2 regions of the Variovorax sp. AC194 genome follow, and region 2 is predicted to be linked to the other one. Evidence: predicted binding sites of a transcription regulator. Region 2 holds the regulator's gene; the other holds the start of a gene.
The links. Region 2 encodes NrdR, which represses ribonucleotide reductase genes. Its sites were predicted from a motif close to CACNANATNTNGTG; they were not measured.
Positions count from the first base shown of each region.

Region 1: a site for NrdR is predicted at 4,152-4,165, ahead of ACZYRS_RS28150 (ribonucleoside-diphosphate reductase subunit alpha). Genes of this name have one in related genera too.

Region 1 covers NZ_OZ409823.1:5,929,574-5,943,873, reverse strand. The annotation lists gene ACZYRS_RS28155 (ribonucleotide-diphosphate reductase subunit beta) at 1-937, opposite strand, end outside; gene ACZYRS_RS28150 (ribonucleoside-diphosphate reductase subunit alpha) at 1,153-4,068, opposite strand; gene ampD (1,6-anhydro-N-acetylmuramyl-L-alanine amidase AmpD) at 4,419-5,039, opposite strand; gene ACZYRS_RS28140 (sigma-54-dependent transcriptional regulator) at 5,026-6,597, opposite strand; gene ACZYRS_RS28135 (two-component system sensor histidine kinase NtrB) at 6,602-8,299, opposite strand; gene ACZYRS_RS28130 (PP0621 family protein) at 8,316-8,588, opposite strand; gene ACZYRS_RS28125 (cytochrome C assembly family protein) at 8,585-9,400, opposite strand; gene ffh (signal recognition particle protein) at 9,516-10,904, shown strand; gene mdoH (glucans biosynthesis glucosyltransferase MdoH) at 11,134-13,158, opposite strand; gene ACZYRS_RS28110 (hypothetical protein) at 13,164-13,367, opposite strand; gene ACZYRS_RS28105 (sigma 54-interacting transcriptional regulator) at 13,561-14,300, opposite strand, start outside.
Region 2 covers NZ_OZ409823.1:3,206,127-3,220,426, reverse strand. The annotation lists gene ACZYRS_RS15460 (lytic transglycosylase domain-containing protein) at 1-8, shown strand, start outside; ZMP/ZTP riboswitch at 39-163, shown strand; gene glyA (serine hydroxymethyltransferase) at 205-1,449, shown strand; gene nrdR (transcriptional regulator NrdR) at 1,471-1,914, shown strand; gene ACZYRS_RS15445 (GspH/FimT family pseudopilin) at 1,943-2,500, opposite strand; gene ACZYRS_RS15440 (type IV pilin protein) at 2,497-2,916, opposite strand; gene ACZYRS_RS15435 (pilus assembly protein) at 2,913-6,656, opposite strand; gene ACZYRS_RS15430 (pilus assembly PilX family protein) at 6,765-7,424, opposite strand; gene ACZYRS_RS15425 (PilW family protein) at 7,421-8,377, opposite strand; gene pilV (type IV pilus modification protein PilV) at 8,382-8,975, opposite strand; gene ribD (bifunctional diaminohydroxyphosphoribosylaminopyrimidine deaminase/5-amino-6-(5-phosphoribosylamino)uracil reductase RibD) at 9,146-10,273, shown strand; gene ACZYRS_RS15410 (riboflavin synthase) at 10,317-10,982, shown strand; gene ribBA (bifunctional 3,4-dihydroxy-2-butanone-4-phosphate synthase/GTP cyclohydrolase II) at 10,979-12,136, shown strand; gene ribH (6,7-dimethyl-8-ribityllumazine synthase) at 12,143-12,604, shown strand; gene nusB (transcription antitermination factor NusB) at 12,601-13,137, shown strand; gene ACZYRS_RS15390 (pyridoxal phosphate-dependent aminotransferase) at 13,134-14,300, shown strand, end outside.

The DNA.
Region 1 (14,300 bases), 2.7 Mb from region 2:
AGAGGCCGGGATTCTCGAGCTTGAGCTGGTTGATCAGGTCGATGCCGAAATTGCAGTGCATCGACTCGTCGCGCAGGATGTACTGGTACTGCTCGGCGGCGCCGGTCATCTTGTTCTGGCGGCCGAGCGCAAGGATCTGCGTGAAGCCGACGTAGAAGAAGAGGCCTTCCATCAGGCAGGCGAACACGATGAGCGACTTGAGCAGCGTCTGGTCGGTCTCGTGCGTGCCGGTCTTGAAGTGCGGATCGCTGATGGCCTCGATGAACGGGAGCAGGAACTGGTCCTTCTCGCGGATCGACTGCACTTCGTTGTACGCGTTGAAGATCTCGCTCTCGTCCAGGCCGAGCGACTCGACGATGTACTGGTACGCGTGCGTGTGGATCGCTTCCTCGAACGCCTGGCGCAGCAGGAACTGGCGGCACTCGGGGGCCGTGATGTGGCGGTAGGTGCCCAGCACGATGTTGTTGGCGGCCAGCGAATCGGCGGTCACGAAGAAGCCGAGGTTGCGCTTGACGATGCGGCGTTCGTCTTCGGTCAGGCCATTCGGGTCTTTCCACAACGCGATGTCGCGCGTCATGTTCACTTCCTGCGGCATCCAGTGGTTGGCGCAGGTGGCGAGGTACTTTTCCCAGGCCCACTTGTACTTGAACGGCACCAGCTGGTTGACGTCGGTCTGGCCGTTGATGATGCGCTTGTCGGAGGCCTTGACGCGTTGCGCCACGACGGGAACCGAAGCGGGAGCAACCTGACGCAGCGGTGCGGCGGCGCCGTCATCGAGCGTGCGCGCGGCAGACGATGCGGGTTGTGCAATCGACGAAGTCGGAGCGTCCACCGAACGGCCTGCGGGCAAGCCGCTGGTCGATGCGTTGTGGTGCTGCAATCCTTGTTGCATATCCTTTGGTAAGGAGGGCTTGACTTCTTCGTCCCAGGTCAACATAGAAAAATCCAATGCTCAAATTATCGGAGTAACGATGTGAGTTGCAAAGTGCTCGTTCACATCGCGCTCCATTTATGTGGTTGTTATGTTGCTCGCATGCATCGCGCGATGTCAGTCAATGGCTTCATTGCTTGAACGTCGCACGACTTTCGCATGCACCTCACTGACTCAACTGACTCTGTCTTGTCGCGAGCATCGGCGCGTTGCACCGGTTGTCACTGGCACGCTTCGCAGGTCGGATCGTCCACACCGCAGAACGCGATGTCGGTGGCGGGCATCGCGCTCATCTGTGCCTTCGCTGCAGCAGCGGCGGCTTCGAGTGCGCTCATGCCCGAGGGTGCGTCGTTGCCCGACGACACCGCGTTGAGACGGCCCGATTGCACCGTCGACTTTTCTGCGTGCGTCGCGCTCTGCGTGCGCAGGTAGTAGGTCGTCTTCAAGCCGCGCAGCCATGCGAGCTTGTAGGTGTCGTCCAGCTTCTTGCCCGATGCGCCGGCCATGTAGATGTTGAGCGACTGCGCCTGGTCGATCCACTTCTGGCGACGCGAAGCGGCTTCGACGAGCCACGTGGTTTCCACTTCGAACGCGGTGGCGTAGAGCGCCTTCACGTCCTGCGGCACGCGGTCGATGGGACGCAGCGATCCGTCGAAGTGCTTCAGGTCCATCACCATCACGTCGTCCCACAGGCCCAGGCGCTTCAGGTCACGCACCAGGTAGTGGTTGATCACGGTGAACTCGCCCGACAGGTTCGACTTGACCGAGAGGTTGCCGAAGCACGGCTCGATCGAGGCGTCCACGCCGATGATGTTCGAGATGGTCGCCGTCGGTGCGATGGCCACGCAGTTCGAATTGCGCATGCCGTCGGCTTTGATCTTGGAACGCAGCGCGTCCCAGTCGAGCGTGGCCGAGCGGTCCACTTCGACGTAGCCGCCGCGTGCCTGCTCCAGCAGGTCGAGCGTGTCGATCGGCAAGATGCCCTTGTCCCACAGCGAGCCCTTGTAGCTGGAGTATTTGCCGCGTTCCTTGGCGAGCTCGGTCGATGCCCAGTAGGCGTGGTAGCAGATGGCTTCCATCGACTCGTCGGCGAACTGCACGGCTTCCTGCGAGGCGTAGGGAATGCGCAGTTCGTACAGCGCGTCCTGGAAGCCCATGAGGCCCAGGCCCACCGGACGGTGGCGCAGGTTCGAGTCGCGCGCCTTCTTCACGGCGTAGTAGTTGATGTCGATCACGTTGTCGAGCATGCGCATCGCGGTGGAGATCGTCCGCTTGAGCTTCTCCTGGTCGACCTTGCCATCCTTCAGATGCTGCAGCAGGTTCACCGAACCCAGGTTGCAGACGGCCGTTTCGGTGTCGCTGGTGTTCAGCGTGATCTCGGTGCAGAGGTTCGACGAGTGCACGACGCCGGCGTGCTGCTGCGGCGAGCGCACGTTGCAGGCGTCCTTGAACGTGATCCAGGGATGGCCGGTCTCAAACAGCATCGTGAGCATCTTGCGCCAGAGGTCCGACGCCTGGACGGTGCGGCTGGGCTTGATGTCGCCGCGGGCGGCCTTCTCTTCGTAGGCCACGTAGGCCTTTTCGAAGTCGGCGCCGAACAGGTCGTGCAGGTCAGGCACGTTGGAGGGCGAGAACAGCGTCCAGGTGCCCTTTTCCATCACTCGGCGCATGAAGAGGTCGGGGATCCAGTTGGCCGTGTTCATGTCGTGCGTGCGGCGGCGGTCGTCGCCGGTGTTCTTGCGCAGTTCCAGGAACTCCTCGATGTCCAGGTGCCACGATTCCAGGTACGTGCAGACGGCGCCCTTGCGCTTGCCGCCCTGGTTCACGGCCACGGCCGTGTCGTTCACCACCTTCAGGAACGGCACCACGCCCTGCGATTCGCCGTTCGTGCCCTTGATGTGGCTGCCGAGCGCGCGCACGCGGGTCCAGTCGTTGCCCAGGCCGCCCGCGAACTTGGAGAGCAGCGCGTTTTCCTTGATCGATTCGTAGATGCCGTCCAGGTCGTCGGGCACGGTGGTGAGGTAGCAGCTCGAGAGCTGCGAGCGCAGCGTGCCGGCGTTGAAGAGCGTCGGCGTGCTGGACATGAAATCGAACGACGACAGCACTTCGTAGAACTCGATGGCGCGCGCTTCGCGGTCGATTTCGCCGAGCGACAGGCCCATGGCCACGCGCATGAAGAAAGCCTGCGGCAGTTCGATGCGGGTCTTGCGCACGTGCAGGAAGTAGCGGTCGTACAGCGTCTGCAGGCCCAGGTAGTCGAACTGGTTGTCGCGCTCGGCCTTCAGGGCCGCACCCAGGCGGGGCAGGTCGTACTGCAGCAGCTTCTCGTCGAGCAGGTCGTTCTCCACGCCCTTCTTGATGAACTGCGGGAAGTAGTCGGCGTAGGCGGTGGCGCGGTCCACCGGCATCACTTCGCGGCCGACGATCTCCTTGAAGATCGTGTGCAGCAGGAGGCGCGCGGTGGCGAAGGTGTAGTCGGGGTCTTTCTCGATCAGCGTGCGGGCCGCCAGGATCGAGGCCTTGTACACCTCGTCGAGCGGCACGCCGTCGTAGAGGTTGCGCATCGTCTCGGCGACGATCGGCTGGGCGGTGATGCTGTCGCCCAGGTTCTCGCAGGCCGATTCGATCAGGCCCTTGAGCTGGTTCAGGTCCAGCGCGACGCGTTCGCCGTTGTCCAGCACGTGCAGCGTCGGCGTGGCCGGCGCTTCCTGCTCGACCTGCTTGGAACGCTCCTGCGTGCGGCGTTCGCGGTACAGCACGTAGGCGCGTGCGATCTCATGATGGCCGCCGCGCATCAGGCCGAGCTCGACCTGGTCCTGCACGTCTTCGATGTGGAAGGTGCCGCCGCCCGGACGCGAACGCACCATGGCGCGGATCACGCCTTGCGTGAGCACGTCGACCGTCTCGCGCACGCTGGCCGAAGCCGCGCCCTGGGTGCCGTGCACGGCCAGGAAGGCCTTCATCATCGCGATGGCGATCTTGTTCGGCTCGAAGGGAACGACGGCGCCGTTGCGGCGGATGATCTGGTAGTGCGCAAGGTTCTGGCCGGCGGGGGAGCCGGCCGTGTCTCGCTGCTGTTGGGGTGGCGTGGAGGGAACGGCACGCGGGGTCGATGGGGTGTTCAGGGCAGTTTGCATTCGCTTCCTCTCGGTTGGCAATTCTTGTTGGGTGGCGACGCCTTGGCTGGGCGCCGCGCCGGCGTTGTTGACCGGACGGAGGACACTATATCTAGGGTGCCAGGGGTCTACAAGCCACTACAGGTAGTGTTTTGTGAGTGATTCACCTACTGCGGGTATCTCTCTAGGCATAGGCCATGGCTGGCGATGCCGCGTGAATACTGGCCTATGGTTGCGCAACCCGCATGGGACGTGGCTTGCGAGCTGATTTGAGCCTGCAAGCCGCATGGTTGCTGCGGTTCACATTTGCGTATTCGAAAGCGATGCGGCCGGAGGGCAGGGCATCGCGGGGCGTCACGCGATTGAAAAAATTAGCGCTCCATCACAGATGGGGGAAACATCTGTGATTTCCACCCCAGTTGCGCGTGCAGCAAATGCCAATCGAAGCCCGTGCCGGGGTCCTGTTTTCGGCCCGGCGCGATGTGCTCGTGACCGGCGATGTGGGCGATGGCGTAGTGCTGCGCGATCGCGGGGCAGAGGCTGGCGAGCGTTTCGTACTGCGCGGCTTCGAAGGTCTGGCCTTCGAGGCCTTCGAGTTCGATGCCGATCGAGTCGTCGTTGCAGTTGCCGCGGCCGCGCCATGACGACACGCCCGCATGCCAGGCGCGTTCGTCGCAACTCACGAACTGCCAAAGGTCGCCATTGCGGCGCACGTAGAAATGCGAGGACACCTCGATGCCGCGGATCGACTGGAAGTAGGGATGCGCATCCCAGTCGAGCTGGTTGGTGAAGAGCCGCTGCACCGCATCGCCGCCGTATTCGCCGGGCGGCAGGCTGATCGAATGCAACACGATCAGATCGGTCTGTGCGCCGGCGGGGCGCGGGCCGAAGTTCGGCGAGGGCAGGGCTTTCGCGAAGCGGTACCAGCCGGCCCGCCAGAGCCCGTCGTCGGCGGGCGGCGTGTCGTGCGCGGAGAGTTCAGTCGTCGACATGGCTCGCGGCGCCATCGTCGCCGTTGGGCGTGGTAATGCCCAGCCGCGCGATGCGGTAGCGGATCTGGCGCAGGCTCATGCCCAGGCGCGCGGCGGCCGCAGTGCGGTTGAAGCCGCTCTCGTGCAGCGCGCGCACGAGGATCTCGCGCTCCTGCTGGTCGAGGTAGGCCTGCAGGTCGGAGGGCAGGGGCGGTGGCGCCGACTTGAGTTCGGCCACCGATGCCGGTGCCGGGGCAACGACAACCGGCGCGTCGCCGCGCGGCGCAAGCTGCGAGGGCGTGACCGAAGCCACGTCGGCAGCCGCCATCGTCGTCGCGACATTGCCGCCCATCAGATCGAGGTGCAGTTCGTCGCCGTCGTTGAGCGCGACTGCGCGGTGCAGCAGGTTCTCGAGCTCGCGCACGTTGCCGTCGAGCGGATGGAGCGCAAGGCGGCGCAGCAGCTCGGCCGACAGGTGCGGCACCGGCAGCCCGCCGTCCTGCGCGATGCGCGCGAGCAGCGCGGCGCACAGCGCGGGCAGGTCTTCGCGGCGATCGCGCAGCGCGGGCACTGCGATCTCGATCACGTTGAGGCGGTAGAAAAGGTCTTGCCGGAAGCGGCCGGCCTGCACCTCGGCGTGCAGGTCTTTATGGGTGGCGCTCACGATGCGCACGTCGACCGCTTCTTCCTGCGTCGAGCCGATCGAGCGCACGCTGCGCTCCTGGATCGCGCGCAGGAGCTTCGATTGCATGGCCAGCGGCAGGTCGCCGATTTCGTCGAGGAACAGCGTGCCGCTGCGCGCGGCCTGGAAGTAGCCGTCGCGGTCTTGCGAGGAGCCGGTGTACGAGCCCTTCTTCGCGCCGAAGAATTCGGCTTCGAGCAGGTTCTCGGGAATCGCGCCGCAATTGACCGCGACGAACGGGCCGTCGCTGCGCTGGCTGCAGGCGTGCACCGCGCGCGCAACCAGCTCCTTGCCGGTGCCCGACTCGCCGCGTACCAGCACCGGCGCCATGCCGCGCGCCACCTTGGCGATGCGCGACTTGACCAGGCGCATCGGGTCCGAATCGCCGACCAGGCGATCGAGCGCCGCAACGCCGCTGCTGCCGGTGCCCGATGCGGACTCGGCGCGTTCGCTGGTGCTTGCAGCGGCTGTTGCCTTCTCCGGCTTGACCTGCACGGCGGGCGCCCGCGTGGCCTGCACCGCGGAAGCGACCACGGCGCGAAACTGCTTCAGGTCGACCGGCTTCGTGAGGTAGTCGAACGCACCGGCCTTGAGCGCCTCGACCGCGTTTTCCGCCGAGCCGTAGGCCGTCATTACCACGCAGCGCTCGCTGCGCTGGTTCTTCTGGATGCGGTGGATGATCTCCATGCCCTGTCCGTCGGGCAGCCGCATGTCGGTGATCACCGCGTCGAAGCGCCCGGCCTCCAGGTGCTGCCAGGCCTCGGACACGCTGCCCGCGGCCTCGACGTGATAGCCCTCGCGCAGCAGCGTCAGTTCATACAGCGTGCGCAGGTCGGGCTCGTCGTCGATGACAAGGATCTGCGCAGGACGCGGGGCGGAAGACAGTGGGGTGCTCACGACGCTATTGTGTCAGCCGGTTCTCGCTGGCGGCAAAGCTCACGAAGAATTCATTGCCCTCGGGGCCGCCCGCCGCGAGCGCCCGCCGCTCATAGCCGATGGTGGCGCCATGGCGCCGGCACAGCTCGCGGCACAGGAACAGGCCCAGGCCACTGGAGCGGCTCTCGGACGAGAAGAAGGGCTCGAACAGATGACGCTGGACCGCCGGCTCCAGCGGCGCGCCGTCGCTCCACACCTGCAGGGCCGGGCGGTTGGTGCCCGCGCGCTGCAGCGTGGTGATGACCTGGATCGCGCCCTCGCCCTTGCCCGCATAGCGCGATGCGTTGTCCAGCAGGTTCACCAGGAGGCGGCGCAGGTGCTCGGCGTCGAAGCGCACGTCGATGCCGGGCGCATCGAGCGCGATGAGAACGCCCTTGCGCTGCGTCTGGCGCACCCATTCGTCGGCCAGCACCTGCACCGCGGGGTCGAGCACCACCTGTTCGCCCAGCGAGAGCACGCGTTGCTGGCGCGCGCGCGAAACGTCGAGCACGTCGTCCACGATGCGGGCCAGGCGCTGCGCGTTGTGCTGGACCATGTCGGTGAGCTTGCGGTGCGCGGGGTCGGTCAAGTCTTCGCTGAGCAGCGCGCTGGCCTGCGCGATGGCGGCCAGCGGGTTGCGGATTTCGTGCGCCACGGCGGCGGACATGCGGCCCATCGCGGCCAGCTTCTCGGTGCGGATGCGGGCCTCGAGCTCGCGCAGGTCCTGCAGGAACATCACGCAGAGGCTGTCGGCGCGCTTGTCGCTGGTGGGCGTGAGCCGGGTGCGCACGCGCACTTCGCGCGCGGCGCCGCGGGCCTGCGCGACGGGAATTTCTTCGGACTGCGGCGCGCGGCGTGCGAAGGTCTGGCGCGAGAGCGCGGCCAGCGCATGCCAGGCGGGTTGCGCGTGCAGCGCGAATGGCAGCGAGAGTTTCGCCAGGCCCTGGCCGAGGATCGCGTCGGCCGCCGGATTGGCCGCATGCACCATGCCTTCGGCATCGATCACCAGCACGCCTTCGGCGAGCGTCTCGATCACCAGGTCGTTGACCTCCGCCTGCATCTGCGCGCTGCTGCGGTTGCGCTGCGCCACCGCCTCTTCGCGCGCGAGCCGGCGCGCCAACTCGTGCGCGAGCAGCGCCACCACGAAGAGGCCGGTGCCGGTGAGCGCCGCCTGCACGAAGCGGGCCGACGAATCGCCCGGCTGCTGCAGCCAGTGCCATCCCGCATCGGCCAGCAGCAGCAGCGTGACGGTGGCCGTGGTGCCCAGGCTCACGATCACCGTGCCGAGCACCGCGCTCATGAGCACCGGCAATGCAAACAGCGGCGTGTAGTTGACGTTGCCGCCCTGCAGCACCTGCAGCGCGGTGAAGGTGGCCAGGTCGACGCCGATGGTCACGAGCCACATCGTGGAGAAGCTGCGGATCGGCGGCTCGAAGTGCGCATAGCGCATCTCCAGCCAGGTGGCCACCAGGTAGCTGGCCGAGATGGCGATGGCCGCCGCCTGCATCGTCTGCCCGAGCGCGAAGGCCACGCCCTGCAGCACCACCAGCACCAGCGCGACGAAGCAGCGCGCGGCCATGAAGCCGCGCCACAGGCGCAAGAGCGCGGTGCTCTCGCTGCCGCCTTGCTCGAGCACGTCCCAGTCGGTGACCGGCTCGCCGCGCGACCAGAGGGGGGTGCTCATGGAGCGGAAGGCGTGCTCAGCCGCGCGCCGCGACGGCGGCCTGACGGTGCGCGGTGCTGCAGTAGACCGCGTCGTCGGGCCCGGCGATGGCATCGCTGGCAGGCAGGTGCAGGCCGCAATGGGCGCAGCGCACCATGGCCTGCGGGGCGCCGACGGCGGTCGGCGCGGCCGGCCGTTGTTGCGCCTTGGCCATGCGCTCGCGCTGCGCGTCGCGCATTTCTTCGCGCCGGTTCTTGCGCCAGAGCCAGATGGCGATCCAGAGCACGGCGAGGACGAGGAGGTATTTCATACGGGAGGACGTGCCAGCACCACTTCGAGCACGAAGCGGGAACCCACATAGGCCAGCAGCAACAGGGCGGAGCCGGCGTACAGCACGCGGCGGGCCGTGCGGCCGCGCCAGCCGAAGCGCGCGCGGCCGATCAGGAGGACCGCGAAGGTGACCCAGGCGAGCACGGAGAAAGTCGTCTTGTGGTCCCACTTCCAGGCGCGGCCCGCGGCGCCGTAGAGCTGTTCTGTGAACAGCAGGCCGGCCAGCAGGGTGGCCGACAGCAGCACGAAACCGGCGGTCACGAAGCGGAAGGTCAGGCGCTCCAGCGTGAGCAGCGGCACGCCGCCTTCGGGGGCCGTGCCGGTGGTCAGGCGGATCTGCTTTTCGGCACGCGTGATCAGCCAGGCATGCACCACGGCCGCGCCGAAGAGGCCATAGGAGGCGATCCCCAGCGCGAGATGCAACGGCAGCCACGGCGAGGCGGTGACATGCAGCGGCGTGCCCGGAAACAGGATGGCCAGCAGCACCGCGGCCGCTCCCAGCCAGGCGAGCGCCCGCCGCACCTTCAATTGGGGATACATGCGGCTTTCGATCGCGTAGACCGTGAGCACCAGCCAGGCCGTGACCGAGAGCGCGGGGGCAAAGCCGAAGCGCGGCTCGCTGCCGATCAGTCCATGCGCCAGCACGGTCGCATGCAGAAGCCACGCAATTCCGAGGGCCCACTGGACGGTTTGACGGCTGAGCCGGGCACCCGCAGCAGCGGCAAAACCGTAGGCCGCCGCGGTGGCGATGCCCAGCGCCACGCCGAGTGGGGAGGGGATCGCTAAAATCATCGGCCGGAGTGTACCGGCTGGACCTTGCGTTCCCCGCGCCCGACTTCACGTTCTCCCCTCGTCTTTCAGACTTTCCATCCGGCCCGCCGCAGCGGGCAGCAAGGCATCCCCGCTCATGGCCACCGCCCTTACAGAAAAGTTTTCCCGCCTCGTCAAGACGATGAGCGGCCAGGCCCGCATCACCGAAAGCAACGTGCAGGACATGCTGCGCGAGGTGCGCATGGCGCTGCTGGAGGCCGACGTGGCGCTGCCCGTGGTGCGCGATTTCGTCGCCCGGGTGAAGGAGAAGTCGCTGGGCCAGGAAGTGCTGGGCTCGCTCAAGCCGGGCCAGGCGCTGGTGGGCATCGTGAACCGCGAGCTCGCGGCCACCATGGGCGAGGGCATTTCCGACATCAACCTCGCGGCGCAGCCGCCCGCGGTGATCCTGATGGCGGGCCTGCAGGGCGCGGGCAAGACCACCACCACCGCCAAGCTGGCCAAGCACCTGATCGAGAAGCGCAAGAAGAAGGTGCTCACGGTGTCGGGCGACGTGTACCGCCCGGCCGCCATCGAGCAGCTCAAGACCGTGACCAGGCAGGCCGGCGCCGAGTGGTTCCCGAGCACGCCCGACCAGAAGCCGCTGGACATCGCGCGCGCCGCGCTCGACCACGCCAAGCGCCACTACTTCGACGTGCTGCTGGTCGACACGGCCGGCCGCCTCGCGATCGACGAAGTGCTGATGACCGAAATCAAGCAGCTGCACGCCGCCCTTGATCCGGTCGAGACGCTCTTCGTGGTCGATGCCATGCAGGGCCAGGACGCGATCAACACCGCCCGTGCCTTCAAGGAGGCGCTGCCGCTCACCGGCATCATCCTGACCAAGACCGACGGCGATTCGCGCGGCGGCGCGGCGCTGTCGGTGCGGCAAGTCACGGGCGTGCCGATCAAGTTCGCGGGCACGAGCGAGAAGATCGACGGCCTGGAGGTGTTCGACGCCGAGCGCCATGCGGGCCGCATCCTGGGCATGGGCGACATCGTCGCGCTGGTCGAGCAGGTCACGGCCGGCGTCGACGTGGTGGCGGCGCAGAAGCTCGCGGCCAAGGTCAAGAGCGGCGCGGGCTTCGATTTGAACGACTTCCTCGGCCAGCTGCAGCAGATGAAGCAGATGGGGGGCCTTTCCAGCCTTATGGACAAGCTCCCCACGCAGATGGCCGCCAAGGCGAGCGAAGCCGACATGACGCGCGCCGAGCGCGACATCCGCCGCAAGGAAGGAATCATCCAGAGCATGACGCCGCTGGAGCGCCGCAAGCCCGAGCTACTCAAGGCCACGCGCAAGCGCCGCATCGCGGCCGGCGCGGGCGTGCAGGTTCAGGAAGTGAACCGCCTGCTCAACGAGTTCGAGCAGATGCAGGGGATGATGAAGAAGATGAAGGGCGGCGGCCTCATGAAGATGATGAAGAAGATGGGCGGCATGAAGGGCATGGGCGGCATGGGTGGCCCCGGCGGTCCCAAGCTGCCGTTCTGAGCCGCGCACATCGCTGGACAGCCAGACGCAAATAGACAGAAGCCCGCCGGGGACTGCCCCGGCGGGCTTCTTCGTTTTCAGGCCAGTGCACCTCATGCAGTCTCGCGTGCGCCTCGATGGACTGCGCGCAGCGCCCAGCGATGCAGCATCCGCTCCCTCGATCCATGAAAAAAGCCGGCCCTGAGGCCGGCTTTTCGTGGGTGCTGTGTCTTCAGCGCATCAGGCCATTTCAGGCCGCAGCCAATGCGGGGCGAGCCAGGCGCAGCGCATGCATCCAGGCGCGGCGCAGCACGGCCGGCGAACGCGATTCCTCGGGAATCAGCAAGAAGCCGCGGTCGCGAAGCGTGGTGCCCAGCGCGATCTGGCTGGTCAGCACGGTCAGCGGGATCGCCAGGAGCAGCGGCAGGCCGACAGGCATGAGCCAGATCAGCGCGCTCGGGTCGATCATCGCGACGCCGACGGCCAGCATGCCGATCACCAGCGTCATCGGGGCCAGTTGCGTGGCAGCGATCTTCCAGGGCACGGCGTTGGCTTCACGCGGGGGCGACTTCCAGTCGAGCTTGATGCCGGTGAGGGCGACCAGCACGAACAGCGAGTGGGCCAGCATGCGGACCGGCGCCTGCACGATGGCCAGGGCGCTTTCGAGCACCGAGCTCTTCACCAGGCCCCAGGTGCCGCCGTACTGGCGTTGCTCGCCGCGCATCAGCACGGCAGCGATGCCCAGCACGCGCGGCAGGAACAACAGGCACAGGGTCCAGACCCAGAGGCCGGCCAGTTCGGCGGGCAGCACGCTCCAGCTCGACACGAGGCTCGAGCCGCTCAGCCACAGGGCCGTGCCCAGCGTGAGGAACGCGAGCCACAGCGGCGCGGACACATAGGCCATGGTGCCGGTCACGAACATCGCGCGGTGCACCGGGTGGATGCCGGGCTCGGCCATCAGGCGGGCGTTCTGCAGGTTGCCCTGGCACCAGCGGCGATCGCGCTGCAGCTCGGCCAGGAGGTCCGGCGGTTGCTGCTCGTAGCTGCCGACCAGGTCGGACACCAGCCACACGTTGTAGCCGGCACGGCGCATCAGCGCGGCTTCGACGAAGTCATGCGACATGATGCCGCCCGACATCCCGCCGGTGCCCTTGATGGAGGCCAGCGCGCAATGCTTCATGAAGGGCTCGACGCGGATGATCGCGTTGTGGCCCCAGTAGTGCGATTCGCCCAGCTGCCAGAACTGCATGCCCAGCGTGAACAGGCGACCCGTCACGCGCGAGGCGAACTGCTGTGCGCGGGCGTGCAGCGTGACGTGGCCGATGGCCTGCGTCGCGGTCTGGATGATGCCGGCGGTGGGGTTGGCTTCCATCAGCTTGACCATCGAGGTCAGGCAGTCGCCGCTCATCACGGAGTCGGCGTCGAGCACGACCATGTAGCGGTAGTCCTTGCCCCAGCGGCGGCAGAAGTCGGCCACATTGCCGGCCTTGCGGTGCGTGCGGCGGGTGCGCAGGCGGTAGTACACCTCCACTTGCGGCTGGTTCGGGCTGTCGGCGAGCGCGGCGCGCAGGTCTTCCCAGGCGGCGCGCTCGGCGGCGGCGGTCTCGGGGTTGTAGCTGTCGGACAGCACGAACACGTCGAACTGCCTGGCGTGGCCGGTGGAGGCGACCGATTCGCACGTGGCGCGGAGGCCCGCGAACACCGTGGCAACGTCTTCGTTGCAGATCGGCATGATGATCGCGGTGCGTGCCTCGGGGTTCATCGGGTGGTTGGCGACCTGCTTGGCCGACAGCGCGTGCTTGTCACCGCGCACCGAGACGTAGAAGCCCATGAGGGCGGTCACGAAACCGGTCACGACCCAGCCCGAGAGCAGGCCGTAGAGGCCGATCTGGCCGTATTCGAGCCAGACGTTGTCGTAGTCGGGTTGCACGCCGGCAAAAAGCGTCGAGGCGATCACGGTGCTCAGCACGGTGAGCAGCATGAAGGCGTTGCGGCGGCGGGCCGCGGCGCGCTGCCACGGCTGCTTGACCTGCTGGGCCGATTCGGCGGATTCAGCGCCTTCACCGTCTTCAGCCGCACGGCCTGCGCCGAGCTTGACCAGGAGGGCGGTGCCGATGCTGTTCCAGAAACCGCGCCAGGGGCGGGGCGTCATCGAACCGCGGTTGACGGGCGGTGCGGTGACCGAATTGGGATGGCGTTCTTCGCGGACCGGGCTGCGGTGCGAGAAATCGGCTTCGGTCAGCACGTTCAGTTGGGAGAAGTCAGTGGGCTTCATGTGATTTACCAACGTTGCTTGTCGAGGGAAGGGGTGTCGCCAATGGCAGGAAAGCGCTTGATGACGCAATCCGGCTCGGCGCCGCCGGCGCTGGCGAGCGCCGCTTGGGAATAGCCCGCGGCGCGGGGCCGCGAGAGGGAAAACTGCTTTTGACGCAGGCCGTCGCGCTGCGGGCGCAGTGCGAAAGATGGGCTGGTAAGTGCTGTCATGCTAGTACAGGGGCAAACCCTGTGCCAGCCTGGAAAAACGCTTTCAGATCAACGACTTGGAGCGATCTGGGTGCGGTTTTCGGTGAGGAGGCCTGCCGCAGGCCCTCAAAACCCCTGTTTTTGTCGCCGAATCCCGACAAGCCTTGGAGGCCGGTGGGATATGTCTTTTGAAATCAACGACTTAGGGGCGTCGCTACTCGGCGACAGGGTCCGACCCAGGAGCGACAGCGTCGGCCTTGAAGTGGCCCGGCGTGAGCTCGTGCTTCTGCAAAAGACGGTAGAACTCGGTCCGGTTGCGGTCGGCCAGACGGGCCGCATCGGCGACGTTGCCGTCGGTCAGCTTGAGCAGGCCGACCAGGTAATCGCGCTCGAAACGCTGCTTGGCGTCGGCGTAGGTCTGGACCTCGACCGTCGGCACCCGCAGCGCGCGCTGCACCAGCGCCAGTGGAATCAGCGGCGAGCTCGACAGCGCGCACACCTGCTCGACCACGTTGAACAGCTGGCGCACATTGCCCGGCCAGGCGGCCGTGGTCAGCGCCTTCAGCGCCTCGGGCGCGAAGCCGGAGAGCCGCTTGCCGTATTTCGTCGACAGGCGCTGCAGGAAGTGGTTGGCCAAAAGCGGAATGTCTTCGCGCCGCGCCGACAGCGGCGGCAGCGTGAGCGTCACCACGTTCAGGCGGTAATAGAGGTCTTCGCGGAACTGGCCCGCCTCCATCGCGGCGTCCAGGTCGCGGTGGGTGGCCGAGACGATGCGCACGTCGACCTCGATCGACTGGCTCGCGCCCAGCGGCCGCACGGCGCGCTCCTGCAGCACGCGCAGCAGCTTCACTTGCAGCGCGGGCGGCATGTCCCCGATTTCGTCCAGCAGCAGCGTGCCGCCGTCGGCCTGTTGGAACAGGCCCTTGTGGTTGGCGTGGGCGTCCGTGAAGGCGC
Region 2 (14,300 bases):
TGTCCTGAGGCTCGCCTGGCCGGGGGTGAGCTACACTCGGCCCCGTACGCGACTGGCGATAGGCGCAGCACCCGACAAGGTGCCACGCGCTGACGTGGAATACCACTGGGAAGCGTGCCGCCTGACCACAACAGGCGTTCAGCCGTTCGCCTGGGCAGCCCTTGTTTGGTTGAAGAACAAGGACCTCGTCTTCAAAGGACTGCCATGTACCAACGCAATATCCTGGTCGAACAGACCGATCCCGAGATCTGGGCCGCGATTCAAGCCGAAAACGCGCGCCAGGAACACCACATCGAGCTGATTGCCAGCGAGAACTACGCCTCGCCGGCCGTCATGGCCGCCCAGGGCTCGCAGCTCACCAACAAATACGCCGAGGGCTATCCGGGCAAGCGCTACTACGGCGGCTGCGAGCACGTCGACGTGGCCGAGCAACTGGCCATCGACCGCGTCAAGCAGATCTTCGGCGCCGATGCCGCCAACGTGCAGCCGCATTGCGGTGCCTCGGCCAACGAAGCCGTGATGCTCGCCTTCCTGAAGCCCGGCGACACGATCATGGGCATGAGCCTGGCCGAAGGCGGCCACCTGACCCACGGCATGCCGCTGAACATGAGCGGCAAGTGGTTCAACGTGGTGAGCTATGGTCTGGACGCCAACGAAGCCATCGACTACGACGCGATGGAACGCAAGGCGCACGAGCACATGCCCAAGCTGATCATCGCGGGCGCCTCGGCCTACTCGCTGCGCATCGACTTCGAGCGCTTCGCCAAGGTGGCCAAGGACGTGGGCGCGATCTTCATGGTCGACATCGCCCACTACGCCGGCCTCGTGGCCGCGGGCGTGTACCCCAACCCGGTGCCGCACGCCGACATCGTGACCTCCACCACGCACAAGAGCCTTCGCGGCCCGCGCGGCGGCATCATCCTGATGAAGGCGCAGCACGAAAAAGCCATCAACAGCGCCATCTTCCCGGGCCTGCAAGGCGGCCCGCTGATGCACGTGATCGCCGCCAAGGCCGTCGCGTTCAAGGAAGCCATGACGCCCGAGTTCAAGACCTACCAGCAACAGGTGGTCAAGAACGCCCAGATCGTGGCCGACACGCTCACCGAGCGGGGCCTCCGGATCGTGAGCGGACGCACCGAGAGCCACGTCATGCTGGTGGACCTGCGCGCCAAGGGCATCACCGGCAAGGAAGCCGAAGCCGTGCTGGGCAGCGCCCACATGACGATCAACAAGAACGCGATTCCGAACGACCCGGAAAAGCCGATGGTCACCAGCGGCGTGCGTATCGGCACCCCGGCCATGACCACGCGCGGCTTCAAGGACGAAGAGGCCCGCATCACCGCGAACCTGGTCGCCGACGTGCTCGAGAACCCGCGCGACACGGCGAACATCGACGCGGTGCGCGCCAAGGTGCACGCGCTGACGAGCCGCTTCCCCGTCTACCGCTGATCCGACTGACGAGACGACCGCATGAAATGCCCTTTTTGCGGTCATCTTGAAACGCAGGTCGTGGAGACCCGCGTTTCGGAAGACGCCGATTTCGTGCGCAGGCGCCGCCAGTGCAGCGCCTGCGACAAGCGCTTCACCACCTACGAGCGCCCCGACGTCAATTTCCCTGTGGTCGTGAAGAAGGACGGCAGCCGCGCCGACTTCGACTCGACCAAGGTGCGCGCCTCGATGATGCTGGCGCTGCGCAAGCGCCCGGTGAGCATCGAGCAGATCGACACCGCCCTCTTGCGCATCGAGCAGAAGCTCCTGGCCAGCGGCCTGCGCGAAATCGATTCGACCAAGGTCGGCGAACTCGTGATGCGCGAACTCAAGCGCCTGGACAAGGTGGCCTACGTGCGCTTTGCCTCGGTGTACCGCAGCTTCGAGGACGTGGACGAGTTCAGGCAGTTGCTGCGGGACATCTGATCCCCCACGTCCGGGCGGGCGCGTCTCCTCAATCGCCGCTTTCTCCTCCCCTGGCGCACGCGCCCGAGCCGCAATCGCCGCTCACATCCGGATTGCAGACCTTCGCCCGGCCCGACGCCGAGACGATGATCGACGCCCTGCGCCCGGTCTCGGCCTTCAGCGTCAGGCAGCCGGCGCTGAAGCCGGAGCGGCTTGTCTGGCGCGAGAAGCCGTTGCCGTCGTAGCGCAGGCCCTGCGCGAAGCCGGCCCCGAGCGTCGTGTCGACGCTCACGCCCTGCGGCAACTGCTCGAAGCGCCGCAGCGTCTGGCGCGATTCATCGTCCCCGGTCCGGACGATCCAGCCGCCGGACCAGTCGCTGCCCGCGAGCGCAGCCACCTCCACGGGCCTCGCGCGCTGGATGGCCTCCATGCGTGCCAGGCTCAACGCAGAATTGAAGCCTTGCGCGGCGCTCGCGAGACGCTGGTTGAGCAGCATGTCGCGAAAGCTCGGCGCGCCGACCGCAGCCAGCACCGCCACGATGGCCACGACCACCATCAGCTCGATCAAGGTGAAGCCGGGCGACGACGCGCCTTCGCCGCCCTTCATTGCCAGCACCTTCCCGCGTCCGTCCCATCGCAGCCCTTGCCGCCCGTGCTGTCCACCCAGAGATTGCCGACCTGCGGATCGGAGAAACCGGCCTTCAGCGTGGCCGTCAGCCGGAGGCAGCTGTCGATGCTCCCCTTTCCTTCGCAATTGCCGCTCTCGACCGTGTACTTGCCGCCTGCGCCGCCGATTCCTGAGTCTGCCGAATCGCCCAGGTAGCGCCGGTACCGCCCGACCTGCGTATAGAGGCGCTCCTGCTCCTGCATCTGTTGCATCAGCGCGGAGCGCCCCTCGCTGCGCCAGCCCTTGCGCACGAAATCCATGTACGACGGATAGGAGATGGCCGCCAGGATCGCGGCGATGGCCACCACGATCAGCATCTCGATCAATGTGAATCCGCGAAACGCCGCGTGCTTCATTTTTTCGCTCCCTGGTAGTCGACGACTTCTCGCCAGTTCAGGCGCCCACCGGTCTGGACCATCTTGCCGTCGCCGGCAGGCTGGGCGGTCGAGATGCCGCCGCCCCGACCTCCCGGCGCATCTCGCGCGCCGATGCTGACGATGCCCAGGCGCTTGGTTTCAGACCGCCGCCCGAAGGCATCGGTCGCGCCGAAGCCAGCCATGCCCAGTTGCACCAGATGCGGCGTGCCCAGCATGCCGACGCTCGAGGGCATGCAGGTGCCGGCCTGCGAGAGCCCTGTCATCGCGTTCACCGCGCAACTGCGGCCGCCGCCATCGGCGCTGCAGGCGTCGGCGTTGGGGATCAGCGTGTTGAAAAACAGCTGTCCATCGCTGAGCACCGGCTGGAAGACCAGCCGCTCGCCCTGCTCGAGCCCCGCCGGCAAGTCGAAATACCAGCCGCGCCGGGCGTTCGTCTTGCGATCGAACGCGCCGTAGACAAAGGGATCGCCCGTGCCGGGCGGGAATGCCTGCCCGGCGACGGGCGTGGCCTTTCGCGGCTGAAGCTGCGTGCGCGCTTCGCCCGCAGGAATCGCAACGCCGTTGTCGTACACGCCATACATCGTCTGCACGCCGCGGCTCGATCTGCCGAGGTCTTCGGGGCTTGCGAACTTGCCCGTGCCGAAGAGCACGATCGCGCCGCCATCCGGCCCCACGCCGACCTCCGGCGCGACCGTGATGGGCTGGCGCTTCGCATTCGCGCCGCTGCCCGACGTAGCAACCATCACGAGCGAGCCCTTCACTCCCAGCGCGTTGCCGTTGCCCCATGGTGTGCCGCCCGTAAAGTCGAATTTCCACAGGTTGCCCTGCGTATCGCCGGCGTAGAGGAAGCGCGTGGCCCCGTCCGCTGCCGCGTAATCACCTGGTGTGCTCAGCGCATTCACGATGGTCTTGTCCTTCGGCGCGGTCAGGACGATCTTGTAGTAGTTGAGGTTCTCCTTCCAAGCTTCGCTTGCGGGCTTGTCGAGCGAGAGCAGGAACAACGCGGCGCGCCCGTCCTTGTTGGCGTTGTTGAAACCCGAAGGAACGACAGCGAACCAGCCGTAAGTCGCAGCATCCGTCTTCGTGGCTGCGGCCGTGCGGAACTTCATGATGCGTGGCGCCTGGGTCACGTACCCCATGTCGGGGTCGTACGCGCCATTGAACTCCCACAGCGCCTTGTCGGCGGAGAAGTCCGCGGGTTCGGTCACGTCGAGCGCGAAGACGCCGGTGCCGCCGCCACCATTGCCGGAGACCAGCACGCTCTTCCACGCGCCGTTCGCCATCCGGGCTTCGCCAATGACGGGCGTTCCATCGACGTAGCTCCGGTGCACGTAGTCCGGAGAGGCGTAAGCAGCCAGTCTGGCGAACATGATCCGCGGCACGTAGGCGAAGAGTTCCTTGCCGGTGCGAGCCTCGAAGGCGTGCAGCATGCCGTCATTGGCGCCGACGTACACCGCGTGCGGCCGGCCGCGATGGGCGGCCAGGAACTTGTCGTAGCCGGTCTCGTGGATCGCAAGGCTCGGCGCGCCCACGTAGACCGGATTGGAATTGGTCACATCCCCCATGACCGAATCGCGCACGCGGAAGATGCCTTGCGGCGCGGACTGCTCCTTTCGCCGATCTCCACGCAGATAGGCCAACCGCTCGGCGCCGAGGCCATCGGACGATTCAGGCACGGCATACGGCGTCGCGCTCAGCCATCTGCGCAGCCCGTCATCGAGCGCCGCCCATTCGAACGGCGTGCCGACGCCCGCCGTCGAGAGCGTGAAGATGCGCCGGCCCGCAATGTCCCGCGCGGCCACGGGCGGGATGGCGTTCGGATTGCCGGTCAGCAATTCACCGGCATCCCAATCGGGTTTCTCCAGCTTGTGCGCAGCGCCGTTCGCCACATCGGCGCCGAACGGATACGACAGCAGCGTGCCCGACCAGCGGCGGCCATCGAACCGCGGCACGTAGAGGCTGACACCGGCGTCCGTGATCGTTCCCGACGACATGGCGCTGCCTGCCGTGATGCCGCCCCGCGGCACGTCGGCGCGCAGGAAGACCCGTCGAATGGCTGTGGTCAACTGAGACGGATCGCCAGCCAGGAAATAGTTGGCAGGCTTGGGCTGGTTGTCGGCATCGAGGCCCTCGGCCCATTCGGAACCGCCACCCGACGCACGAAACGGATTGCCGTCGTCGTTGCTGTCGGCAAAGCCGCCGTACTTCGCGGCCAGATAGAAGACGCTGCCACGTTGCTTCTGCCCGATGGCGCTCTCGCCGCCCTGCCCCATGTCGATGGCGAAGGTCTGCACCCGCAGGTCGGGATGGTCGCTGCGGATCTTTTGCGTGCGAGCCCAGTACGCGAGGCCCGCTATTCCAAACGAACCCTTGTCTGCGCCTGTTTCGATGGCTGCGATATTGGCGGAGGTCAGCGGTGTTCCGCCTTTGTAGTTGAGCGCCCTGGGCCCCTCGTTGCCGCTCGTGGTGAGGCCCGCCTTTCCTGAAGGGTGCGTGAAAGAAAGCGACTCCTTGTTCTCGAAGCCACCGACGAGGCCCGTCCAATAGGCCGTGTCCGGCTCGTAGGCCGCATTGTTGAAACTCCGGTCGAAGTCGCCGATCGAGGCGCCCTTCGACATGCCGGGAAGCGAACGGTCGTAATGGGTCTCGGCATCGCCGATCACCAGGATGTCGTTCCGCTGGCAACTGGCGGCGATAGGGTCCGCGTGACTGCGAGCGCTCTGCGTGCCGGCCACGGCGTCGGGCGTCGGCGCCTTGCCTTGCAGGTAGCGCAGCGACTCGTAGTAGAGCTCGCCCGCCGGGTCGAACAACCGGTAGGCGCCTTGCTTGCCGCCGTTGCGTCCAAGGCGGTTGATGGCCCCGACGACACCGATGCCTTCGGGGCTGTCGGCCTTGAACACGCCCGTCACCGCATCCCACTCCGTCTGCGCGTTGTCCACGCTGTCGAACGTCGCATCGACCTTCTTCGTCCCGGCGTGCTTCATCGGCGCGCGCAGGACGCCGCCGTAGCGCGCGGGATCGTCGTCCGGCAGATAGCCAAAGACCGAGAACTTCATCCGCCCGGCGTAGCGCTGGATGCTGCCCACTGGCTTGGAGTTGCCGTCCGGATACGGAGCGCACAACGACGGGCGCGCCGACGCGTCGGCCGGCGTGCATACCTCGACGCGCGCCAGGAAAGTCGTGCCGCCCGGCTCCGCGCAGGTGCCGCCACCGGTCGGCCCGACGGCGACGCGGTCCAGGCAGTTGCCGAAATGCAGCGTGCCGGTCGCGAGCACGCCATCGCGGCCCGTGGTGACCAACGGCGTCAGTTTGTCGAGGCTCCCGGTCACGGTCTTGTCGGGAAACTGGGCGCTGCGATGGAAATCTTCCGGCAGCACCGCGCGTTGCAGCACCGTTCGGCCCGGCTCGTCGATCACGCGATCGCCACCGGTCAATGCAATGCGCACTCCGTCGAGCGACGATGAGGCCGCCCAGTTCAGCAGATTGCCGCTCCATTGGTTGACGCAGGCAATGGCGCCCCCATCCGGCTTCGTTGCCGTGGCCGAGCGCTTGAAATAACCGTCGCCCGCCGCGTAGCTGTAGCAACCCATCGGGTCCCAGTAGCCGCCGTAGGTTTTCTTCGCGTCGAAGCCGTCGCGGTACGCCGCGCCCGCGTTCGCGCGCTTCAGCGAAAGATCGATCACCACCCCGGGATCGACGCGCGATGCCAGCGAAAACATCGGCTCGCTCGGAAGCACCGCGTCAGGTGGAAGGACTGTCGTCGCGGCGTGGGCGCAAGAGACGGCGCAGGCCAGCGCCGCGCAAAATCGAAGAGAGCGCATGCAGGTTCAGTCTTGAGGAAGGCAGCCAGGACTGACCGCCGGTTTGTACAAATTGGTCTGCAGCACGACCTGCGTCTCGTCGCGCATGCCGTAGCCGATGGCGGTGACGCGAAAGAGGTAGCTGGCGTCCTGGGCGCTCGCGCTCTGCAGCGCATTGGCCTGCCAACCGCCGCGGTTGCGAACGGCTTCCACGATGTAGCGCGGTGCCCGGGAAGGCAACGCGCCCGCTCGCATTCCCGTGGCGGCGTCGCCGCTGAAGTAGGTCTGCCCGGTGAAGGTGCCGTAAGCAACGGACCGCCCGCTGTCGGTTGAAAGGTCGACGGACATCCACGCCGGATCGGTGCCCGGTTCGGCGGGTGCGCACAGCCCCTGCTGCTTGCCGGCGCCGCCGCATCCTTCGAAGAAGCCAGTCACGTCCTGGCGATTGAAAAGACAGAGCCGCTGCCGCGTGTCGTCGTTGGGGCCGAGCACATCGGTTTCGGCGTCGATGAGGGCGGCTTCGGCGGCCTGGAACGCCACCTCGGTGTCGCGGTCGTTGCGGGCGCTGCGTTCGTTGACCAGCGAGACCTGCGCCGCACCGACGCCCAGCACGGTGGCCACGACAAGAATCAGCAGCACGACGATCAACGAGAAGCCCCGCTGCGGTGAACGACAGCGCGGGCTCATGGCGCGCGTCCCTTCATCGGATTGCGCAGCATGACCGTGAAGGTCGCAACGCGACGCAGCCTGCCGTCCGCTGGCGGCCTGAAACTCAGCTCGGAGAAATCGGTTCCCAGCGGATAGAGCACCTCCTCCGCCTCCTGGGCAGCACCTCGGGGGCGCGCGCTGCGCGCCACCATGCCGATGCGCAGCCCGACGACCTTGCGCCATTCGTCGGCGACCTTGTCTTCCGACGCGGCCATGGCCTCGAGCTGGGAGGCGTCCAGCCACTGCTCGGGAACGCCGTCGCCATCGGCGTCGTGACCGTAGACGACCTTGAACACCTCGATGCCGCGCGCCAAGGGCTGCGCCTGGAACGGGCCATTCTTCGAAGCGCGGTATTTGCAATAGAGCTCGGGTTCCTTGTCCGCGGCTTCGGCGACGTAGAAGAAGCTCCAGGCGCGGTCGGCGGACACCGGCTTGTCCGCCGAGGGCCCGGGCTGGGCGAAACCCATGCAATCGATCATTGCGCCGTCGGGGTCGGTGCCATCGCCGCCCGGACGGCTGCGGCCGAAAAAGCGGACCCGCAGGGAATCGCTTGCGTTGACACCGCGGGTGCCGTGCGCGCCGTAGCTGTCGCCGACGCCGCTGACGCGCGTATCGCTCGCGCCCACGATGTCGAGGTCCATCGGGTCGTTCGACGGTGCCGGCATGTTCGTGCCGCTTGCGGCTGTTGCCGCACCGTCGGGGCTCTGGTAGTCCGGCGCATAGTCGGCATAGCCGGCCTGCCGCGCGACGGTCCGCACGACGAAGCCCGCGAACCTCAGCGACTCTTCCACGGCCTGCGCGTCGGCGTCGACCGTGAACAACCGCTGGCTGCCGATGAACGCGGCCGTGGCCGCGAGAACGACGACCAGCGCGATGGCCATGGCGACCAGCAGCTCGACCAGCGTCACGCCGCGCTGACGTGCGTGGCCCATGGGATCAGGAACCGGCCTGGCCATCGTGTGCCTGCCCCGCGACCAGTTGCATCACCAGACGCGGCGGCGCCGCCGGCTGCACCTTCGCGCTTCGCATCGTGCGAGGCGTCCAGCCGAGCTTCACGACCAAGGTGTGGCCCGTCTTGCTGCACGCCCATGTGTATTCGTCCGCCGCCGCATTCCAGGGCGCCTCGTCGAAGCACACGCTCAGGCGCGCATCGGGCAGGGCCTTGGCGATGCGGCGCTTCCACTCGCCCATGTCCCATAGCGCGAGGTCGGCCGCGCTGCAGGCCGCGCCGGACGCCACGCAGGCACTGCCGACGGAGGCTGCATCCGGTGCAGCACCTTCCCGCCAGTCCTCGACAAGGTACGCATTGGCCGCATCGTTGCGCGCGGCCACGCCCTTGTTCATGCGCGCCTTCTCCGACAACTCGCGCGCCAGGTTGAGCGCCGCCGTGAACGTGGCCGTCTCATTGCCGGTGCGCACCGACGCCAGCAGCATGCCGACCATGCCGAGCAGTCCCACGCTCAGCACGACGATGGAAACCAATACCTCCACGAGCGAAAAGCCCGCGGCCCGATGCTTCTTTGAAGCCATGTTCGATGTCCTCCCTGATCTGCTGCAACTTGTGTTGCTTCTTTATTCCCGCCATCGAACTTCGAGCGTAGAGGCCGCTTGCGACGGCACGCGCACCGTTCATCCCCATCGGGATGCCGCTCGTATGATCGAAACGCACCGGTGTTAAATTTTTCCGTTCATCTCATCCCATGTCCTCACACGAACAAGATGCGCAGCACATCGCGACGGCATTGCGCCTCGCTGCCGATGCGCTGCTGCTGACCGATCCGAACCCGCGCGTCGGCTGCGTGCTGTGCGATGCCGAAGGGCGCGTGCTGGGCCAGGGGCACACGCAGAAGGCCGGTGGTCCGCATGCGGAGGTGATGGCGCTGCGCGATGCGGCGGCGCGGGGTCATTCGGTCGAAGGCACGACGGCCTACGTCACGCTGGAGCCCTGCTCGCACCATGGCCGCACGGGCCCCTGCTGCGATGCGTTGATTGCAGCCGGCATCGGGCGGGTCGTGGCCTCGCTGGCCGATCCGAACCCGCTGGTCGCGGGCCAGGGCTTCGAGCGCTTGCGCGCGGCGGGCGTCGAGGTCGAAGTCGGCCCGGGCGCCGCCGAATCGCGCGAACTCAACATCGGCTTCTTCAGCCGCATGGTGCGCACGACGCCGTGGGTGCGGCTCAAGGTGGCGGCTTCGCTCGACGGCAAGACGGGCCTCGAAAACGGCGTGAGCCAGTGGATTACCGCCGAAGCCGCGCGCGCCGACGGCCATGCCTGGCGCGCCCGCGCGAGCGCCGTGCTCACGGGCGTGGGCACCGTGCTCGAAGACAACCCGCGCCTGGATGTGCGCCTGGTCGAGACGCCGCGCCAGCCGCATCTCGTGGTGGTCGACAGCCGCCTCCAGACGCCGCCCGACGCTCACATATTCATAGCAGGCCGTCCCATCTGGATCTATGCGGCCGTGCGGGACGAAGCCAAGGCCGCCGCGCTCGAGGCCCGCGGCGCCACCATCACCTGCCTGGCGAACGCCGACGGCAAGGTCGATCTGGGCGCGATGCTGAAGGACCTGGCGGCGCGCGGCGTCAACGAATTGCATGTCGAGTCGGGCCACAAGCTCAACGGCTCGCTGCTGCGCGAAGGCTGCGTCGACGAGCTGCTGGTGTACATGGCCCCCAAGCTGATCGGCCCCGGCCTGGACATCGCGAGCCACCTCCATGCGGACGGCCCGCTCACCTCGCTGGCGGGCGTTCTGCCCCTGGAATTCAAGTCCGTGGACATGCTCGGCCCCGACCTGCGCATCGTGGCCCGGGTGGCGGGAAGGGACGGGTTCTAGCGTTTGCCCCGAACGGCCCCCCGTTCTCTGCGAAAATGTGCGAATGTTCACCGGAATCATCACCGGCGTGGGGCGCATCGCCGCCATCCACGACCTCGGCACCTCCTCCTCCTACGGCAAAAGACTCAGCATTGCGGTGCCTGACGGCTATCTCGACGACGTCGGGCTGGGCGACAGCATCGCGCTGAACGGCGCCTGCATGACCGTCACCACGCTCGCCCCCGAGCAGCAGTTGTTCACCATCGATATCTCCGCCGAATCCCTCGACAAGACTGCGGGCCTGACCGACGAGGGCAGCCGCATCAACCTCGAGAAGGCCCTGCGCGCGAGCGACCGCCTGGGCGGCCACATCGTCTCGGGCCATGTGGACGGCATCGGCACGGTGAGCTTCTTCGAGCCGGTCGGCGAGAGCTGGGAGCTGCGCGTGGTCGCACCGCCGGCGCTGGCCCGCTTCCTGGCCTACAAGGGCTCGATCACCATCAACGGCGTGAGCCTCACGGTCAACAGCGTGAAGGACATCGAAGACGGCGCCGAGGTCAGCATCAACCTGATCCCGCACACCGTGGACAACACCTCCCTCGGCGGCTTGAAAGCCGGCTCGAAGGTCAATCTCGAAATCGATACCGTGGCGCGCTACGTGGAGCGGATGCTCCAGGCCGGCGTCCTGGTCCCGCAGACCGCTACGTATTCCAAGGACACCGCCGAATGAACGCCTCCGTCACGCCCATCGGCGCCGCCCCCAGCGCCGTGCGCGCCCCCGCCCCGATCGCCTCGGTCGAAGAAATCGTGGCCGAGCTGGCCGCGGGCCGCATGGTCATCCTGGTGGACGAGGAAGACCGCGAGAACGAAGGCGACATCGTCATCGCGGCCGACCACATCACGGCCGAATCCATCAATTTCATGGCGCGCCATGCACGCGGCCTCATCTGCCTGACGCTCTCGCGCGAGATGTGCGAGCGGCTGCAACTGCCGCCGATGGTCCAGCGCAACGGCGCCAAGCATTCGACCGCCTTCACCGTCTCCATCGAGGCGGCCGAAGGCGTCACCACCGGCATCTCGGCGGCCGACCGCGCCCGCACCGTGCAGGCGGCCGTCGCGCCCAACGCCGTGGCGGCCGACCTGGTGCAGCCCGGCCACATCTTCCCGCTGCAGGCGGTGGATGGCGGCGTGCTGATGCGCGCCGGCCATACCGAAGCCGGCTGCGACCTGGCCGCCATGGCCGGCTGCTCGCCCGCCTCGGTGATCTGCGAGGTGATGAATGAGGACGGCACGATGGCGCGCCTGCCAGACCTGCAGATCTTCGCGGCCGAGCACGGCATCAAGATCGGCACCATCGCCGCGCTCATCGAGCACCGAAGCCGCACCGAATCGCTGGTCGAGAAGGTCGGCTGCCGCGAGATTCAAACCGCCTGGGGCGCCTTCACCGCCCACGCCTTCACCGACAAGCCCAGCCGCGGCGTGCACCTGGCACTGGTGCGCGGCACCTGGACGCCCGAGGACACGGTCTCGGTGCGCGTGCACGAGCCGCTCTCGGTGCTCGACGCGCTGGAGATCAACCGCTCGCTGCATTCGTGGAGCCTGGACGCCAGCCTCTCGCACATCGCGACCGAGGGCAAGGGCGTGGCCGTGCTGCTGAACTGCGGCGAGACCGCGGGCGAGCTGCTCGCGCAATTCGACGGCACCGCGCGCCCCGCACAAGCGCCCGAGCGCGGCCGCATGGACCTGCGCAGCTACGGCATCGGCGCGCAGATCCTGCGCGAATGCGGCGTGCACAAGATGAACCTGCTGGGCACGCCACGTCGCATGCCGAGCATGGCCGCAGGCTACGGCCTGGAGATTGCCGGCTACCTCACGAAAGACTGAAAGACCATGCAAGGTTCAAACAAGGGCCAGACGGCGCTCAACGGCAAGGGCCTGCGCATCGGCATCGTGCAGGCGCGCTTCAACGCCGACATCACCGACGCACTGGCATCTGCCTGCCTGGCCGAGCTCGAATCGCTCGGCGTGGCCGCGGCCGACATCCATCATGTGAAGGTGCCCGGCGCCCTCGAAGTGCCCGTGGCGCTGCAGGCGCTGGCCGAGCGCGGCGGCTACCACGCGCTGGTCGCGCTGGGCTGCATCATCCGCGGCGAGACCTACCACTTCGAACTGGTGGCCAACGAATCGGGCGCGAGCGTGAGCCGCATCGCGCTCGATTACCGCCTTCCCATCGCCAACGCGATCCTCACCACCGAAAACCTCGAGCAGGCCGTTGCGCGGCAGACCGACAAGGGCCGCGATGCAGCCCAGGTCGCCGTCGAAATGGCGCAACTGCTGGCCACCCTTTCATGACCGAAGACACCACCAAGGCAGGCGGCGCCAAGCCCCGCCAGTCGCGCACGGGCCTCACCAGCACCGGCGCACGCAAGGCTTCGGCCAAGTCCAACCGCAGCCGCGCGCGCGAGTTCGCGCTGCAGGCGCTCTACCAGCACCTGGTGGGCCGCAACGACCCGACCGACATCGACCACTTCACGCGCGACCTGGCGGGCTTTCACAAGGCCGACGCCGCGCACTACGACGCGCTGCTGCACGGCTCCATCGACAACGCCGAGCAGCTCGACGCGCTGATCCGTCCGCTGCTGGACCGCAAGTTCGAGGAGATCTCGCCGATCGAGCACGCCGTGATGTGGATCGGCGTGTACGAATTCCAGAACTGCCCCGACGTGCCGTGGCGCGTGGTGCTCAACGAATGCATCGAGCTCGCCAAGGAATTCGGCGGCACCGACGGCCACAAGTACGTGAACGCCGTGCTCAACGGCCTGGCGCCGCAATTCCGGCCGCTCGAGGTGGAAGCCGACCGCGCTTCCGGCAAGGCGAAGGCATGAGGATCTCGACGCGCGCGGAGCGCATCGAGCCCTTCTATGTGATGGAGGTGGCGAAGGCTGCGGGTGCGTTGGCGCGCGAAGTGGCGCACACCGACCGGCCGATGATCTTCCTGAACATCGGCGAGCCCGATTTCACCGCGCCCCCGCTGGTGCAGGAAGCCGCCCTTCGCGCCGTGCGCGCCGGCGCCACGCAGTACACGCAGGCCACGGGCCTGGACCACCTGCGCGAACGCATCAGCGGCTGGTACCGCGAGCGCTTCGACGTCGACGTGCCCGCTCGCCGCATCGTGGTGACGGCCGGCGCCTCGGCCGCCTTGCAGCTGGCCTGCCTCGCGCTGATCGAATCGGGCGACGAGATCCTGCTGCCCGACCCGAGCTATCCCTGCAACCGCCACTTCGTGAGCGCTGCGGACGGCAAGGCGGTGCTCATCCCGACGACGGCCGAGGAGCGCTTCCAGCTCACCGCCGCCAAGGTCGAGGCCGCCTGGACCGACAAGACCCGCGGCGTGCTGCTCGCCTCGCCGTCCAACCCGACCGGCACCTCGATCGCGCCCGACGAACTGCGCCGCATCCACGAGGTGGTCTCGCAGCGCGGCGGCATCACGCTGATCGACGAAATCTACCTGGGCCTCTCTTACGACGACGCCTTCGGGCAGACGGCGCTGGCGATCGACGACAACGTCATCAGCATCAACAGCTTCAGCAAGTACTTCAACATGACCGGCTGGCGCCTGGGCTGGCTGGTGGTGCCCGAGGTGCTGGTGCCGGTGGTCGAGCGGCTGGCGCAGAACCTCTTCATCTGCGCGAGCACGGTGTCGCAGTACGCCGCGCTCGCCTGCTTCGAGGCCGAGAGCATCGCCGAGTACGAACGCCGCCGCGCCGAATTCAAGGCGCGCCGCGACTGGTTCATTCCGCAATTGAACGCCCTGGGCCTGAACGTGCCTGTGGTGCCCGACGGCGCCTTCTATGCGTGGGCCGACTGCACAAGCTTTGCCGAGAAGCTCGGCATCTCGGGCAGCTGGGACTTCGCCTTCGAGACCATGAAGCGCGCCCATGTCGCCGTCACGCCAGGGCGCGACTTCGGCACGGCCGAGACGGCGAAGTTCGTGCGCTTCTCCACCGCGAGCTCGATGGAACACCTGAAGGAATCGGTCGAGCGCCTG